DNA from 4 places in the Ensifer sp. GW823-FHT05D09 genome. Region 1 is predicted to be linked to each of the others. Evidence: riboswitches for the same ligand, from Rfam matches in the RefSeq annotation. Region 1 holds a riboswitch; each other region holds the start of a gene.
What was found. A riboswitch is a leader RNA that binds a small molecule or an ion and turns the genes downstream of it on or off. The one in region 1 is predicted to bind cobalamin.
Positions count from the first base shown of each region.

Region 2: another riboswitch for cobalamin. It lies ahead of AC1Q80_RS12385 (CbtB domain-containing protein); the one in region 1 lies ahead of AC1Q80_RS18510 (ABC transporter substrate-binding protein).
Region 3: another riboswitch for cobalamin. It lies ahead of AC1Q80_RS04235 (aromatic ring-hydroxylating oxygenase subunit alpha); the one in region 1 lies ahead of AC1Q80_RS18510 (ABC transporter substrate-binding protein).
Region 4: another riboswitch for cobalamin. It lies ahead of bluB (5,6-dimethylbenzimidazole synthase); the one in region 1 lies ahead of AC1Q80_RS18510 (ABC transporter substrate-binding protein).

Region 1 is NZ_JBXAIA010000006.1:161,794-165,683, forward strand. Features, by position in the region: gene AC1Q80_RS18505 (alkaline phosphatase D family protein) at 1-561, opposite strand, end outside; cobalamin riboswitch at 780-1,024, shown strand; gene AC1Q80_RS18510 (ABC transporter substrate-binding protein) at 1,257-2,246, shown strand; gene AC1Q80_RS18515 (FecCD family ABC transporter permease) at 2,243-3,271, shown strand; gene AC1Q80_RS18520 (ABC transporter ATP-binding protein) at 3,268-3,890, shown strand, end outside.
Region 2 is NZ_JBXAIA010000003.1:430,131-434,020, forward strand. Features, by position in the region: gene AC1Q80_RS12380 (TetR/AcrR family transcriptional regulator) at 64-756, shown strand; cobalamin riboswitch at 756-1,025, shown strand; gene AC1Q80_RS12385 (CbtB domain-containing protein) at 1,069-1,245, shown strand; gene AC1Q80_RS12390 (CbtA family protein) at 1,443-2,237, shown strand; gene AC1Q80_RS12395 ((2Fe-2S)-binding protein) at 2,307-3,179, opposite strand; gene AC1Q80_RS12400 (glucoamylase family protein) at 3,176-3,890, opposite strand, start outside.
Region 3 is NZ_JBXAIA010000001.1:864,143-868,032, forward strand. Features, by position in the region: gene AC1Q80_RS04220 (FAD-binding oxidoreductase) at 1-200, opposite strand, end outside; gene AC1Q80_RS04225 (L-threonylcarbamoyladenylate synthase) at 353-1,327, opposite strand; gene AC1Q80_RS04230 (DUF6656 family protein) at 1,414-2,013, opposite strand; cobalamin riboswitch at 2,330-2,531, shown strand; gene AC1Q80_RS04235 (aromatic ring-hydroxylating oxygenase subunit alpha) at 2,638-3,882, shown strand; gene AC1Q80_RS04240 (FAD-binding oxidoreductase) at 3,884-3,890, shown strand, end outside.
Region 4 is NZ_JBXAIA010000002.1:580,249-584,138, reverse strand. Features, by position in the region: gene AC1Q80_RS08555 (phytanoyl-CoA dioxygenase family protein) at 1-1,008, shown strand, start outside; gene AC1Q80_RS08550 (SDR family oxidoreductase) at 1,098-1,919, shown strand; cobalamin riboswitch at 2,032-2,239, shown strand; gene bluB (5,6-dimethylbenzimidazole synthase) at 2,285-3,076, shown strand; gene AC1Q80_RS08540 (DUF2865 domain-containing protein) at 2,985-3,890, opposite strand, start outside.

The DNA of each region.
Region 1 (3,890 bases):
GTCGGCATAGATCGTGTCGCCGGAATGGATGAAGAAATCCGGCTCGTGCAGACGCATCGTCGAATAGGTCTTCATGCCGACGTCGTCGATGCCCCAGCCCTGGCCGGCCGTGTCGCCGGACCAGACGAAGCGGATCGAGCGCTTGCGCAAGGGTGCTGTGCGAAACCGGCCGATCACCGGCTCGGACACCCGGTTGACGTCGTAGAGATCGGTCGCGGTGAAGCGGTAGAAGATGTCCTGGTCGGGCAGGAGATCGTCGAGCGAACACTTCACCGCGCAATCCGTCTGCGGTGTCGCGGTGAGATCGGCGAGACGAACCGGATTGGAAAAGCTTTCGGTCGTCGAGTACTCCAGGCTTACCCGCGACGGCCGGTCGACCCGCGTCCACACCATGCCGGAGCGTGTGTCGACATCCCCCGACTGGACACCATGGATGAATTCCGGCCGGCCGTAACCGCGGGCATAGAACGGTGTCGCAAGACCGGAGGACGCGACAAGGCCGGCGGCACCGGCGGATAAAAGAAAGGAACGACGGGACAGCGTGGTGAGGATTTCGGCCAAACAAGCCTCCGGTTCGAGCCTCGCGAAAGCGAATTTCGCGTGTCGGACCTTTGGCTGCCCGCATGTCAGCGCGTTGACAGAGGCATGAAACAATTTGAACGGTTTCGCGACAATTCGGTGAAAGTCTGCCTTGCAGCGCTTAACGGTAAGCCGCCCCGGCACCTTCACGGCGGCGCCATTTCGACAACCTCTCGTCTTGACGTAACGCCGGCTGGAACACTAAGGGTAGCGCCGACGGTTCCCCGAAGGATGACTCTAACGGGGATTAATAGGGAACACGGTGAGGACGACCCAATAGGGACCGAGACCGTGGCTGCCCCCGCAACTGTAAGCGGAATGCCGGACACCCAAGTGGCGCGACAGCGCGCCATGCCACTGCGATCGCGTCAGACGCGTTGCGGGAAGGCAGGTGGAAGGCGCTTGATCCGCGAGCCAGGAGACCTGCCGTCAAGCAGAAGATCCAACGTCACGGGCGGGGTTGCCCGGAACAGGAGTTGTCCATGATCCGCATACCCGGCGGCTTTGCGCCCTCTTTTCCCGTTCTTCTCGACGTTTGCGATCGTTTGTCTCCCGAAATCCGACCGGCCGGCTGTCGCCGCTTCGGCTGACCCTTCGCAAGCTCACGAGAAGAGAGAATTCCCTTGAAAGCCATTTTCAATGCCGTCGGGCGCTATTGCCCATCCCTTGCCGTTTCCGTGTCCCTGCTTTTGACCGTCGCTCCCACGACCGCTCTTGCGGCCGCGACGAGCTACCCCCTGACCTTAAAGAATTGCGGCCAGGAGGTTACCTTTAAGGCGGCGCCGACGCGCACCGCCTCTATCGGTCAGAGCACCACGGAAATTCTTTATCTTCTCGGCCTCGCGGACAAGGTCGTCGGCACAGCCGTGTGGATCGGCCCTGTTATCGACGGCTACGAGGACGTCAACGCCAAGGTGCCGCGGCTTGCCGATAACGACCCGAGCTTCGAAAGCGTCGTTGCCACCAAGCCGGATCTGGTGACCGCGCAGTTCCAGTGGCATGTCGGGCCGGAGGGCATTGTCGCAACGCCGAAGCAATTCGCCGAACTGTCGATCCCCGTCTATGTCTCGCCGGCCGATTGCGCCGCCAAGGACAATTCCGCCGGTGGCGACGGCGTACGCCACAATGCCTTTTCGATGGACCTGATCTACCAGGAGATCACTGAGCTCGCCGAAATCTTCGATGTGCAGGATCGTGGGCAGGCCCTGGTCGCCAAGCTGAAGGCCCGCGAAGAAGCTGCCCGCAGCAAGATCGCCAATGCCGACGGCAAGCTGTCGGCCGTCTTCTGGTTCTCCAGCGCCGAAATGGACATCGATCCCTATGTCGCCGGCACCAACGGCGCGCCCGGCTACATCATGTCTGCGCTCGGCATCAAGAATGTCGTGTCCACCGAAGAGGAGTGGCCGACCATCGGCTGGGAGACCATCGCCAAGGCCGATCCGAAGATCGTTGTCATCGGCAAAATGGATCGCCGCCGCTTCCCGGCCGACGACTGGGAGCTGAAGATGAAGTTCCTGAAGTCCGACCCGGTCATCAGCCTGATGCCGGCGGTCAAGGCCGACCATATCGTCGTCATGGACGCACAGGCGATGAACCCGACGATCCGCACGATCGAGGGCATCGAGGTGCTGGCCGACGCGGTCGAAAAAGCCGGCCTGGCGAAGTGAGGTCAACACCTCCAGCGATCAACCGCGCGGGCGCCGTTTCGACGGCGCTCGCACTGCTTTTCCTGGCGCTCGCCCTTGGTGCCGCCATCGGCGAGACCGCCATCCCTCTCGACGTCGTGGGAAAAACCGTCGCCAACCGTCTTTGGGGCGCCGGCTACCCGCTCGATGCGATCGACGAGGGCATCGTCTGGAACTATCGCCTCAGCCGCGCTGTCGTGGCCGCCTGCTGCGGCGCGGCACTTTCGCTCTGCGGCGTCGTCCTGCAGGCGCTGCTGCGCAATTCCCTGGCCGATCCCTATATCCTCGGCATCTCCGCCGGCGCATCGACTGGTGCCGTCGCCGTCGCCATTCTCGGCATCGGCGCAGGTATGCTGACGCTGTCGCTCGGCGCCTTCTTCGGCGCGGCGTTCGCCTTCGCGCTCGTATCTCTCCTGGCGCTCCGAGCCGGCCGCGGCACCGGCGCCATCATTCTGGCCGGCGTTGCCGGCTCGCAGCTCTTCAACGCGCTCACCTCCTTCATCGTCACCAAATCAGCCAATGCCGAGCAGGCCCGCGGCATCATGTTCTGGCTGCTCGGCAACCTCTCGGGCGTACGCTGGCCGGATGCGGCGCTGGCGCTGCCGGTGGCCATTGGCGGCCTGCTTGTCTGCCTCTGGCACGCCCGCGCGCTCGACGCCTTCACCTTCGGCGCCGAATCGGCCGCCTCGCTCGGCATCCCGGTCAAGCGGGTCTACATCATCCTGATTTCGGCAACCGCGCTGATGACGGCGGTCATGGTCAGCATCGTCGGCTCCATCGGCTTCGTCGGCCTCGTCATCCCGCATGCCGCGCGCTTCCTTGTCGGCGTGCGCCACGGCCTGCTGTTGCCGGCAGCAGCGCTCACTGGAGCGATCTTCATGATAGCCGCCGACATCTTGTCGAGGGTCATCATTCCCGGCCAGGTGCTGCCGATCGGCGTAATCACGGCCCTCGTCGGCGCGCCGGCCTTCGCCCTCATCCTCAGTCGCGGCAGGGCCGCGTCATGAGCCTCAAGGCCGAAACCGTCTCCTGGTCGGCCGGCGGCCGCGTGATCGTCGATGCCGTCGATCTCGAGGTGATGCCCGGAGAATTCCTCGGGATCATCGGTCCGAACGGATCCGGCAAGACCAGCCTGATCTCGCTGCTCGCCGGCATCCGCCCGCCGAAATCCGGCAGTGTCAGCCTCGAAGGGCGGCCGTTTGCCAAGACGACGCCACGAGACATTGCTCAACGCATCGCGCTGGTCGAACAGCAGGCGGAAACCACCGAACGCATCACCGCCCGCCAGGCGGTCGAGCTTGGCCGCACCCCGCATCTCGGCGCGCTTTCGCCCTGGTCGATCAGCGATACCGATATCGTCGACCGCGCGCTTGCGCATGTGGGCATGAGCGATTTTGCCGGCCGCATGTGGCACACACTCTCCGGCGGCGAACGCCAGCGATTGCACATCGCCCGGGCTCTCGCGCAACAGCCACAGATCCTGCTGCTCGACGAGCCGACCAATCACCTCGACATTCACCACCAGATCGGTCTGCTCGAGCTCGTGCGTGGGCAGCCGCTGACGGTCGTGGCCGCCCTGCACGATCTCAACCACGCCGCCGTCTTCTGCGACCGCATCGCCGTCAT
Region 2 (3,890 bases), on a different contig from region 1:
CACATTTGCAAATGTGATAAATCCTCGTATTTTAGGAGTCAAGTCAAAATGTGAGCATCACTCATGAATCAAGAGACAAGCCCAACCGCGGCTCCCCCCGACGACGAGACCGCGCTGCGCCGCACGCCGAGCCAGAAGCGCAGCCGAGAGCGTGTCGAGCAGATCCTCGCCTGCGCGACGGCACTCATCCAGGAGAAGGGCAGCGACGCCATGCGCATGAGCGAAGTCGCTGAAAAGGCTGGAATTTCGATCGGATCGCTCTACCAGTACTTTCCCGACAAGGCGGCGATCGTGCGCACGCTGGCCGAGCGCTACAATGCGGTGTGCAACGAGTGTATCGCGGCCGAGCTTGCCAAGGTGACGTCGCTCGCCGAGCTGCGTGAAGCCTTCGCCGTATTGTTCGACATCTATTACGATATGTTCCTGGCCGAGCCCGTCATGCGCGATATCTGGTCGGCGATGCAGGCCGACAAGGCGCTGCGCGAAATCGACCTCCAGCAAAGCCGTGCCGGTGGCCAGCTTCTCGCCGACGTCTGGGCGCGGTTTGCGCCCGGCACGCCGCGCGAGGCGATCGATAGCGCCGCCTTTTTGATCATGCATCTCGGCGATTGCACCATGCGGCTTGCGGTCTCGGTGGACCGGGCCGAGGGCGACCAGATCGTCGAGGCCTATAAACGCATGATCCTTCGGGATTTTGTCGCGGATGGGCCGGGCGGCGGCGCAAGTTTAATTGACATCTCCGGGGTGCGATCCTAATCATCATCAGATCGATTGGTTCCCGCAACGCGAACGCGTTTCGGGAGTAAACGGGAACGTGACGGATGGACCCATGCTGGGCATTCAAATCACGGCCGACCCCGCGACTGTAGAGCGACGTGAATGCGCCGTTCCGGAGCGATCCGGAAGAAGCCACTGGAGACGAGACCGCGAGAGGGCGGACCTTGGCTCTGGGAAGGCGAGGCAAATCCAGGGTGATCTCACCCGACGTCCTGAGCCAGGAAACCTGCCAGTCGATGCGGGCATAGGGCCCAAACCGGGAAATTTCCCGATGCCATCACGGAGGTTGTCATGGCTACGTCTACAGTTTCGAGCATTCCGCTCTCCCTCAGCGATCGTCTGACCGCGGGTATCATCGCGCTTCTCATCGGCGGCTTCCTCGTCTTCGGCGCGGGCCTGGCGAATTCGGCCGTGCTGCACGACACCGCGCACGACACCCGCCACTCCTACGGCTTCCCCTGCCACTAAGCGATGCGGAGGGACGCGACATGCGTTCCGCGTCGACATAGCTGCGGACAAAAACGCTTCCGGCAAACAGCCGGACGCGTTTGCTTGCGTCTGATGCAGACCAAAGATCTGCCGGCCGGAGCCGTTCGCAGGATTGCCAATGGGACACGGCGCTGCCTGCAAGGCGCATGGCGCGCCGATATCGAGGGATATCGAAAATGATTGTCAGAACGCTTCTGGCCGCGATCGTGGCTGGATTGATTGCCGGTGTCTTCATGACCGGCGCCCAGGAACTGCGCGTCGTACCGCTGATCCTGCACGCGGAAGAATTCGAAGGCGCGGCACCGGCAGCCGGTGAACAGCCCGCCGCCCAGCCGGGAACGGCCGATCCGGCCGCCGCAAACCACGAGCAGCATTCGTCGCTGAAGGCGGTTTCGCCGATTGGCGCCCTGCTCGACGCGCTGTCGCCGATCACGCCCGCCTACGCCCACGAGGGCGAACACGAGGAAGGTGGCATCATGTTCGGCATGAGCCGCTTCTCCGGCACGCTGATCGCCAATCTGGTGACCGGCTCCGGCTTTGCGCTGCTGCTGGCCGGCGTCAGCCTCGTCATCGGCTATCCGATCACGCTCAGGAACGGCGCGCTCTGGGGCGCCTGCGGCTGGCTTGCCGTACACATGCTGCCGGCCATCGGCCTGCCGCCGGAACTACCGGGCTTCCCGGCCGCCGAGCTCGGCGACCGCCAGGTCTGGTGGCTGGCAACGGTGGCGCTTTCCGCCGTCGGCCTTTATCTGCTGGTCCTGCGCGAAGAGATCGTTGCCAAGATCATCGGCCTCGTGCTGATCGCAGCACCCCACGTCTATGGCGCGCCGCAGCCGTCGGATATTTCCAGTAATGTTCCGGCCGTACTGGGCGCCGAGTTCGCCGTGGCGGCGCTCGCCACCACGCTCGCCTTCTGGATCGTGCTCGGCGTCGTCTCGGGCTTCATCAACGACCGTTTCGCCAAGGCGTAAGCCGCCCGGCCACCGTGACAAACGAGCCCCTGATATCGCCGATATCAGGGGCTCTGTCGTTTGAGATGATCAGCCCGTCTGCGATGCAAGCAGATGCGCCTGCAATCGTTCCCGACGCTCCTGCGGCGCCAGCAGCACGCAACTGTCGCAGAAGCTGCCGCCTTCGGTTCGATAATAGAGACAGCAGCCGCCGCGCAGGCGATAGACGCGCGACAGCGCTTGATCGCCGCTCCCCTCGTCGAACTTGGCCTTGATGGCCTCATAGCAGAGCTTGTCGGAATAGAGCGGCGTGCCTTCGCGCTTGACGATCGCCAGCGCCTTGGACATCGCATCCTCTTCGTCGCTGAGCGCGCGACCGATCTCCAGGAAACCACCCGCCAGCGAATCCGCTGCCAGCCGCCATTGCGCGCCGGACGAAAGACCCGTGCGACGCTTCAGCATGGCGATGACTGGCGCCACATGCACTGCGAAGGTTTCACCGAAAGCATCCGCGTCGCCTGGGGCATTATCGCCGACCGCAGGCATGCTTAGGCTGAAATGAAACCGTTTGGCCGCCACCAGGCGCTCACCATAGGCGCGCGAAAATTCTTCGAAGCGAAGGCGGCGAACCCCCGCCACGATGCCCGCACCGAGATAGAGGCTGCCAAGCGCGAGCGCCAGTTGGTTGCCGTAGAACGCGATCAGATGGGCGGCTCGGATCTTGTCGTCCATACCGACGGCGAAACAATCCTGATAGGCGAGCCCGGCTTCGAGCCCCGCACCATCCTCGGCCCAGAACTGCGCCGCGGAAAGACCGTCGTAACCGCCAGCATCGAGCGAAAAGCCGACTTCGGGAAAGTATGGCTGCAGGCGCGCGAGCAGGTCGAGAGCGCTCCGGCGTTGCGCCGCGTCCATGCCCTCTGCCGCCGGGTGATCGTCCTGCCGCTCGTGAGCGAAGCTCATGCCGTCTCCCTTGCCGCAAGCCAACCGCCGCGAAAATCCGCCTTCTGCAAGCCGCGCCGGATGGCCGGGACGCCGCGCGTCAGCTGCCAGACAAAACCGTTTCTGGCGTTCTCGATCATCATCACGACGAGCCCCTGGTCAAGCCCGACCACGCGGTCGTCGACCCACCCTTCAGGGCCTGCGCCGGACAGGCTTGGATTGAACCCGCCGGGAAAGCGGCCTTCGCACAGGAGGTCCGGATAGCGGTTTTCGAATGCGGCCAGCGCTGAGCGTGAAGCATCCGCGGCGAAGGGCAGACAGGCAACCGGCGCCCAGGGGACCAGCGTGCCGTCGTCGGGTCCACCGGGCGCACCGCGGGCGGCATAACCGAGCATCCGCTGCCAGCGCCCGTCGACAAGCCGCGGCCGCCCCTTCGGTCCGTCACCGGCGCTGAGGCCCCATCCAACCCGGTCATAGCCGGCGAAACCTCGGGGATTGTCGTCGGCATACTGGCGCTGCAGGTCGATCGCCCGGCAGGTGTTCTCAAAATAATCCGTCGCCTTGTCGCGCATCGGCGGATCGCGAAGACCGCGAAGGTCGATCCAGGCCTGCGGAAAGAGATGGATGAACAGCGGGCCGGCCTGCAGATGCGGCGCACCGTCGACCGTCGTCCAGTCGTAGGCGGCGGTGAAGGCGCGGTAATGCTCCGACCCGATTGCATGGTGCGGCGCG
Region 3 (3,890 bases), on a different contig from region 1:
GTTGCGCTTGCAAGTTTCATGATGCGCGATACTTCCTCGACCGAACCGGGTCGAAGCACCATGGGCGTGGTGCCCTTGTAGAGCCCGCGGGATTCGATGAGATAGGGGGCAAGGTCAGCCGGGTTCGTCAGCGCATTGGCGCTGCCGACGATGTCGATGAAGGAGGCGATCAGTTCGGGAGAGGGGAGCGTCGTCGTCATGGCCCTGCCTTCGCAAATGCGCCCGGCGGCGCTACTGCATAATTCGTTAAATCGGAATCGATTTAAGGAGAAAATTGTGCAGCGAGTTTAAAGCGTTACAGCGTCGTTTGCGCGTCATATTTGACGCACGGCGCTGCAAAAATGTCTGTCGGTCAGTCTCTTGGGGCTGCCGCACGCTGCAGCCGGTCAAGGATCGCTTCGCCCAAACCTTCTGAGGGGATGGGAGCGAAGGCAATGGTCGCGGCGCCGCTGGCATCGGCTTTCTTCATATAGTCGAACAGATTGGCAGCTGCCTCGCGCAGGCTGCCTGCCGGGCTGAGATCGAGCACGATCGCTGCATGCTCTTCGCCGGGGAGCACTGTGTTGCCAAAGCGGATCAGGGCTTCTCCCGGGCGCACGTCGCCGGCGTCGAGCCGGACTGCAGCGCCCGGCGCATAGTGCGAGGCGAGCATGCCCGGAGCCTCGATTGTCGCGCCGGCACTTTCGGGTCTCGACACGGCAAGGCCGGTCAGATTTTCGATATCGAGGACGTCGAGACCGCCCGGACGCAGCAGGCGCAAAGCCCCGTCCTCGACCTTGATGATCGTCGATTCAAGCCCGATCTCGGCCGAGCCGGCGTCGAGAATGAGCTTGAGGCGTGGGCCGAGATCGGCGTCCACATGGGCAGCGCTCGTCGGGCTGATCTTGCCTGACGTATTGGCGCTCGGTGCCGCGAGCGGGCGGCCGAAACGGGCAATTACCCGACGGGAGAAGCCATCGGGCATGCGGATGCCCAGGGTGTCGAGACCGGCCGAGGCGAGCGCATGCACGGAACTTGTCGGGCGCTGGGGCAGGATCAGCGTCAGCGGGCCGGGCCAGAAGGCTTCGGCCAGGCGTCGCGACAACGGATCGAATATCACATGGGCTTCAGCCATCGCCATGTCGGACACGTGCGATATCAGCGGGTTGAAGCGCGGGCGCCCCTTCATCTCATAAATGCGGCTGATCGCATCCGGATTGGTGGCATCGGCGGCCAGGCCGTAGACCGTTTCTGTGGGAATGGCGACGGGCTCGCCTTCGGCAAGCACAGCGCAGGCGCGCTCGATCGCGCGTTCCGGCTCGGTCCGTGTGTCGATGATTTCGGCCATATCGCTTCCGTTTCCCTTTCGAGGTCTCCTTAAAGGAGCCACGAGGAAAACAGAACGATTTTCTTCAGACAGAGCGTGCCGGTGGTTCAGAGGCTGCGGATGATACGCCGCAGCGCCTCATCGCGCGCGCCGAGCATCAGCACGTTCTTGAGCGCGACCTTCGGGTCGTCGGTGCGAAACAGGAGCCCGTTGTCGCTGACGCTGCGATTGATGGTCATCTGACCTTCCTGCGCGTCGGGTTCGATCGCGACGGCGAAGTACATCCTGGAATAGCCGGCCTGGATACGCTCGAAGAAGTGCTTTTCGTCGCCGAGATCGCAGAAGAAGTTGGCGAAGTAGAAGGACCAGGTCACGTCCTTGGATTGGGCGAGATGTGTTCTCGCGGCCGTCACATGGCAATAACCCAGATGCGGCCGGCCGGCGAGCGTGCGGTGGAAGATCATCTTGGGAAACTGGATCGAGGTGTGGAAGCCGTTCATCCGCTTGTGCGTCGTTTCGCCGGCGGTCGTCAGCTTGTGGCCGGTGCGCTGGGCAACCTCGTCATAGCTGAGATAGCGCCGTTCGCGCTGCGACCATTGCCGCCTTTCGATGCGGCCGGTGCGCAGGAACTCGGTATGGACCGCTGTCTTCGGAGCGATCGTGGGCAGCTTCTCGGCTGCGGCGTCGTAGTATTTGAGCTTTGCCATGGACTTCAATGCGCTGTTTGCCGGTTCGGCCGGTTTCTCCGTCAGGCGACGCTAATGCATTATGGTTAATGGAAGATTTCATTGCGCCGGCCAGGATGGATGAGCCGACGCCGCAACGGATGTCGCAAAATGGCGAAGGCTTCGCGCTTTCGCGCCGGCTTTGCCGGAAAAAACGACAACTGCCCAATATTTGATCTATCTCATTGTTTATAATGACAAATAGTCGGCCTTGTGGTGTTTCAGACACGGGATGCACTGTGTCGTCTTTCTGGAATTGGATGTCGTTAATCGGCAGCTGCGACGACGGCTTCCGCGATTAGATATGCCTACTCAAGGTGCCGCCTCTTAGGGAAGACGGAGAATTGGGAAGCCGGTCAAAACCCGGCGCTGCCCCCGCAACGGTGGTGGAGCGAAAGCCTCGGCAAAAAGCCACTGGACGGTTCCGTCCGGGAAGGCGCCGGGCTGGTCCTTGCGGATAGCTCCTGAGCCCGGAAACCAGCCTTGACACGAATAGACCGTAACGGGTTGCGGCGGGCAGCCGGATCGGAGCCGTCATCGCACAGGCATTGCGCCTGCGTGGGTTCCAGTCCTGCCTCTCCGAAACAAGGCCAACGAGGATAGGACATGGACATCAAGGGCGATATGCTCCGCAAGCTGAAGGGTCGACGCGACGGCTACAGCCTCGACCGGGCCTTCTACATCGACCCCGACTACTACAGGCAGGATCTCGAGAGCATCTGGTACAAGGACTGGCTGTTCATCGGCCACGACTGCGAGGTCCCGCGCGCCGGCAACTATTTCACCGTTCAGGTCGGCGACTACCCCGTCGTCATCGTCCGCGACCGGCAGGGCACGATCCGCGCGCTGCACAATTCTTGCCGTCACCGCGGTTCCCGCGTCTGCTCGCAGCACAAGGGCTCATCGGCCAAGCTCGTCTGTCCCTACCATCAGTGGACCTACGAGCTCGACGGCACGTTGCTCTTTGCCCGTCAGATGGGCGAGGATTTCGACAAGGCCGCCCACAGCCTGAAGCCGATCCACTGCGAAACGGTCGGCGGCTACATCTTCATCAACCTGTCCGAACAGCCGATGGACTTCGCTCCGTTCCGCGACATGGTCGCGCCCTATCTCGCGCCGCACCGCCTCGGCGAAACCAAGGTCGCCTTCGAAAGCACCATCATCGAGAAGGGCAACTGGAAGCTCGTCTGGGAAAACAACCGCGAGTGCTACCATTGCGCAGCCAACCATCCCGAGCTTTGCCGGACCTATCCGGAAGCCCCGACGGCGACCGGCGTGCAAGGCGCCAAAGATGATCCTGTCATCGCCGCCCATTGGGAAAAATGCGAAGCGTCCGGGCTTCCGAGCGAGTTCCGCATGTCCGAGACCGGCCAGTTCCGCTCGGCGCGCATGCCGTTGATCGACGACGCCGAGAGTTACACCATGTCCGGCGCCCGCGCCGTGCGGCGGCAATTGTCGGCGGATGTCAGTCAGAAGCATATCGGTACGCTGCTTCTGTTCCATTATCCGTCGACCTGGAACCATGTGCTGGCCGACCATGCGATCACCTTCCGCGTTTTGCCGCTCGGGCCTGAGCTGACGCAGGTTACGACCAAGTGGCTGGTCAACAAGGATGCGGTCGAGGGCGTCGACTACAATCTGGAAGAACTGACGCACGTGTGGACCGAGACCAACGATCAGGATCGCCAGATCGTCGAGGAAAACGCTTTCGGTATCCGCTCGCCGGCCTACCAGTCAGGGCCCTATTCGCCCGATCACGAAGGCGGTGTGATGCAGTTCGTCGAATGGTACTGCAAGTTCATGGAGCAGCGCCTCCAGGGCGAAGCCGCTCCGCTCTTTAGGGTCGCCTGATATGCAGA
Region 4 (3,890 bases), on a different contig from region 1:
ACGGCCGAGGGGCGCCGCGCGGCACTGGCCGAGATCTGCGAAGTGCTGGCGACCGGTCCAGGTGTTGCCGTGTTCAAGCACGCCTACGCCGACACAACCGTCATCGATGCCGCCAGCGGCATCTTCGATGCGATCATCGAGGAGCAGCACCGCACCAAGAGCGGCGGCGGCGACCATTTTGCCAAGCCCGGCGCCAACGACCGGATCTGGAACTCGCTCGAAAAGCACTGCCTGAAGAGCCCTGAAAATTTTGCCGCCTACTATGCCAATGCCATCATTGCACTTGTCAGCGAAGCCTGGCTTGGTCCGAACTATCAGATGACGGCGCAGGTCAATCGGGTCAATCCGGGTGGGGCGTCGCAGGCGGCGCATCGCGACTACCACCTCGGCTTCCAGAGCTCTGATGTCATCGAGCAATATCCGGCTCATGTGCACCGGCTGTCACCTGTCCTGACGCTGCAGGGGGCGGTTGCTCATTGCGACATGCCGCTTGAAAGCGGCCCAACGCTGTTCCTGCCCTATAGCCAGACCTATGTGCCCGGCTACCTCGCGCTGAAGCGGCCGGAGTTCCGCGCCTATTTCGACGAACATCACGTGCAGTTGCCGCTTGCAAAGGGCGATGTCGTTTTCTTCAATCCGGCGCTGTTCCATGCCGCCGGCAGCAACCGTTCGACCGATATCAAGCGCGTTGCCAATCTGCTGCAGGTTTCGTCGGCCTTCGGGCGAGCGATGGAGACCGTGGATCGCGTGAAGATGAGCGCGGCGCTCTATCCGGCGCTGACAGCTCTTATCGCATCCGGCGCCCTTTCGAAGGGTGAGGTCGCCAATGCGATTGCGTCCTGTGCCGAAGGTTATTCCTTCCCGACCAATCTCGATCGCGACCCGCCGCTCGGCGGCCTTGCGCCGAAAACACAGGCGCAGTTGATGCATGAGGCGCTTTCAGGAAGGTGGAGCGAGGCGGATTTCCGCAAAGCGCTTGAAGAGCAGGCACAGCGCAAGCTGAGCTGAACAGAAGATATCGCCATGACAGGTCCCCGGCGCTCGGCGGCGGGGGCCGTTCCTGTTTCGATGACACTTTCACTCCTGGGAGGAATTTCATGACCGAACAACACGGCCGTCTTGACGGCAAGGTCGCCATCGTCACCGGTGGGACGCAAGGGTTGGGGGCAACGATCGCCAGCCTGTTTGCGGAACGCGGGGCCGAAGGCATCGTCATCTGCGGGCGCAACACTGCCAAGGGAGAGGCGAAGGCTGAGGAGATCCGCAAGGCGAGCGGCGCGCAGGTGCTTTATGTCGAAGCGGATCTCGAAAAGGTCGAAGATGCCCGAAAGGTTGTCAACGCCTGCGACGCCACCTTCGGGCGGGTCGATGCGCTGGTCAACGCGGCAGCAATCACCGATCGCGGCACCATTCTCGATACAAGCCCCGAACTCTTCGACCGGATGTTCGCCATCAATGTGCGGGCGCCGTTCTTCCTGATCCAGGAGGCTGTCAAGGTTATGCGAAGGGAGGGCACTCAGGGCACGATCGTCAACATCGGTTCCATGTCGGCCATGGCCGGGCAGCCGTTCATCGCTGCCTATTGCTCGTCCAAGGGCGCGCTGGAGACGCTGACCAAGAACACGGCTTACGCGCTGTTGCGCAACCGTATTCGTGTCAACGGTCTCAATATCGGATGGATGGCCTCAGAGGGGGAAGATCGCATCCAGCGAGAGTTTCACGGTGCTGCAGCCGACTGGCTGGAAAAGGCGGCCGCCAGCCAGCCTTTCGGCCGGCTTGTCGATCCCAAGGAAGTCGCGCGCGCCTGCGCCTATCTGTCCTCGAACGAATCCGGCCTGATGACGGGGTCGGTCATCTGCTTCGACCAGTCGGTCTGGGGTGGCTATGACGGCTCGCCACATCCCGTCGCCCCGCTTTGATAGTGAGCCGCAAGGGCAGCGGTCGAAAGGTCTCCGATGTCGACCGCTGCCGAAAGGCTCGCACGGTGCCGGCGGGCACCCACCGAGTTGCTTGTCATTCCCTATGGGCTGTGCACTTATGGCGTCGTCAGGTGCCCGCGACGCGGGAGAATCGGGAATCCGGTGTCACTCCGGAACGTGCCCAACGCTGTGACGGGGACGGCTGCCCCAGGGATCTTGAGTTTTCTCAAAGTCTTGCCACTGGATCTTCATCGGATCTGGGAAGGCGGAGCGGCCGGGGGATCCGAAGTCAGAAGACCGGCCTGGCAAGATAGACCGAAACCCGCGCGGACGGCGGAAGGTTGTGCATTGTTGGGGATCGAACGATGCTGACTGACGCGAATGGCGGCCTTGCGGCCGCAGAAGCCTTTTCATTTGACGAGCGCGAAGCCGTCTACCGCGCCATCGAAACACGCCGGGACGTGCGGGATCAGTTCCTGCCCGACCCCTTGCCTGACGATCTGGTGATGCGCCTGCTCAATGCAGCGCACCGGGCGCCATCGGTGGGGTTCATGCAGCCATGGAATTTCGTCGTCGTGCGCCAGGCGGAAACCCGCGAGCGGGTCTGGCAGGCGTTTTCCCGCGCCAACGACGAAGCTGCGCTGATGTTCGATGGTGATCAGCGCGCGAAATACCGCTCGCTGAAACTGGAGGGTATCCGCAAGGCACCGCTCAGTATCTGCGTGACATGCGATCGCACACGCGGCGGCTCGGTCGTTCTCGGGCGCACCCACAATCCTGACATGGATGTCTATTCCACCGTCTGCGCCGTCCAGAATCTCTGGCTTGCCGCGCGCGCTGAAGGCGTCGGCGTCGGCTGGGTCAGCATCTTTCATGAGAACGAGATCAAGGCGATCCTCGGCATACCCGATCATGTCGTGATCGTCGCCTGGCTTTGCCTGGGCTTCGTCGACCACCTCTACCGTGAGCCGGAACTGGCGGTAAAAGGCTGGCGCCAGCGCCTGCCGCTGGAGGAACTGGTATTCGAGGAAGGTTGGGGAGCCTGCCGGAAGGCTGACGCCGCGATCAGTTGCTCTGAACCGGTTGGTAAGCCGGACCCTTGGGGTGGCGAAGGTCGATCGACGTTTCCTCCTGGGGCAGGAACGTCGGCCCGATGACCCGCACCTTGCTCTTGGCGGGATCGTAGGGGCGCTCTTCAGCGGGAACCGTCACCTTGGCAGAAGGGGCATCTGCCCCCTTATTGCCTTCGATGACGATGATCGAGGACTGACTATCGCTGGAATTGCCGCCGCCTGCCTTGGGCGTTGTTGCCACCGTCTTCGGGATCTGGCAGCCGCAGATGCCGGGCTTGCCGACGTCTCGCGTCCGGTAGGCAAAGGCGTTCGGCAATTCCCGATAGGGGCGTCCAGTCGAGGCGGAAACCATCTGGTCGCTCTCTTCGGTCGCAAGCTCGTGGAAGAAGAGCTCGGTTTCGGCACCCGGGCAGCGGGCGCGACAGGCCTGCTCGTCGCGAGCAAAGTCCGCCGGGCTCGCCTCGGACGAAATGGGGAAGAAGGCGCCGTCGCAGGTGCGCACGCACATGGTGCGAAGCGTGCCGGAATAGACGCCGCTTTCCGGAGGGTATCCGTCTGCGTCGCCATCGCGCAACAACGGCCCGTAGGATTCCTCCGGCGGCAGATCGCGCAGGATATTGCGATGCGTTTCCGGCGCGTCCGGGTCGGCGCTGGCAAATTCCTCGCGGTCGCCATAACAACCGTTGATCTCGAGTGCAGCCAGGATGCGCCGACGCGTGTCGTCGCCATCGCCCGATATCAGCTGCTGGCGTTCCGATTTGAGGATAGCGAGATTGTCTTCCATCTCGGCGATCAGGCTGTTGATATCAGCGCAGATATCCGGGTCGCCGCCATTGAACACGACGACGCTGCCTGTGCCGCAGCCGGCGCGGCGGCGATCGTTGCGCGCCCGACGCAA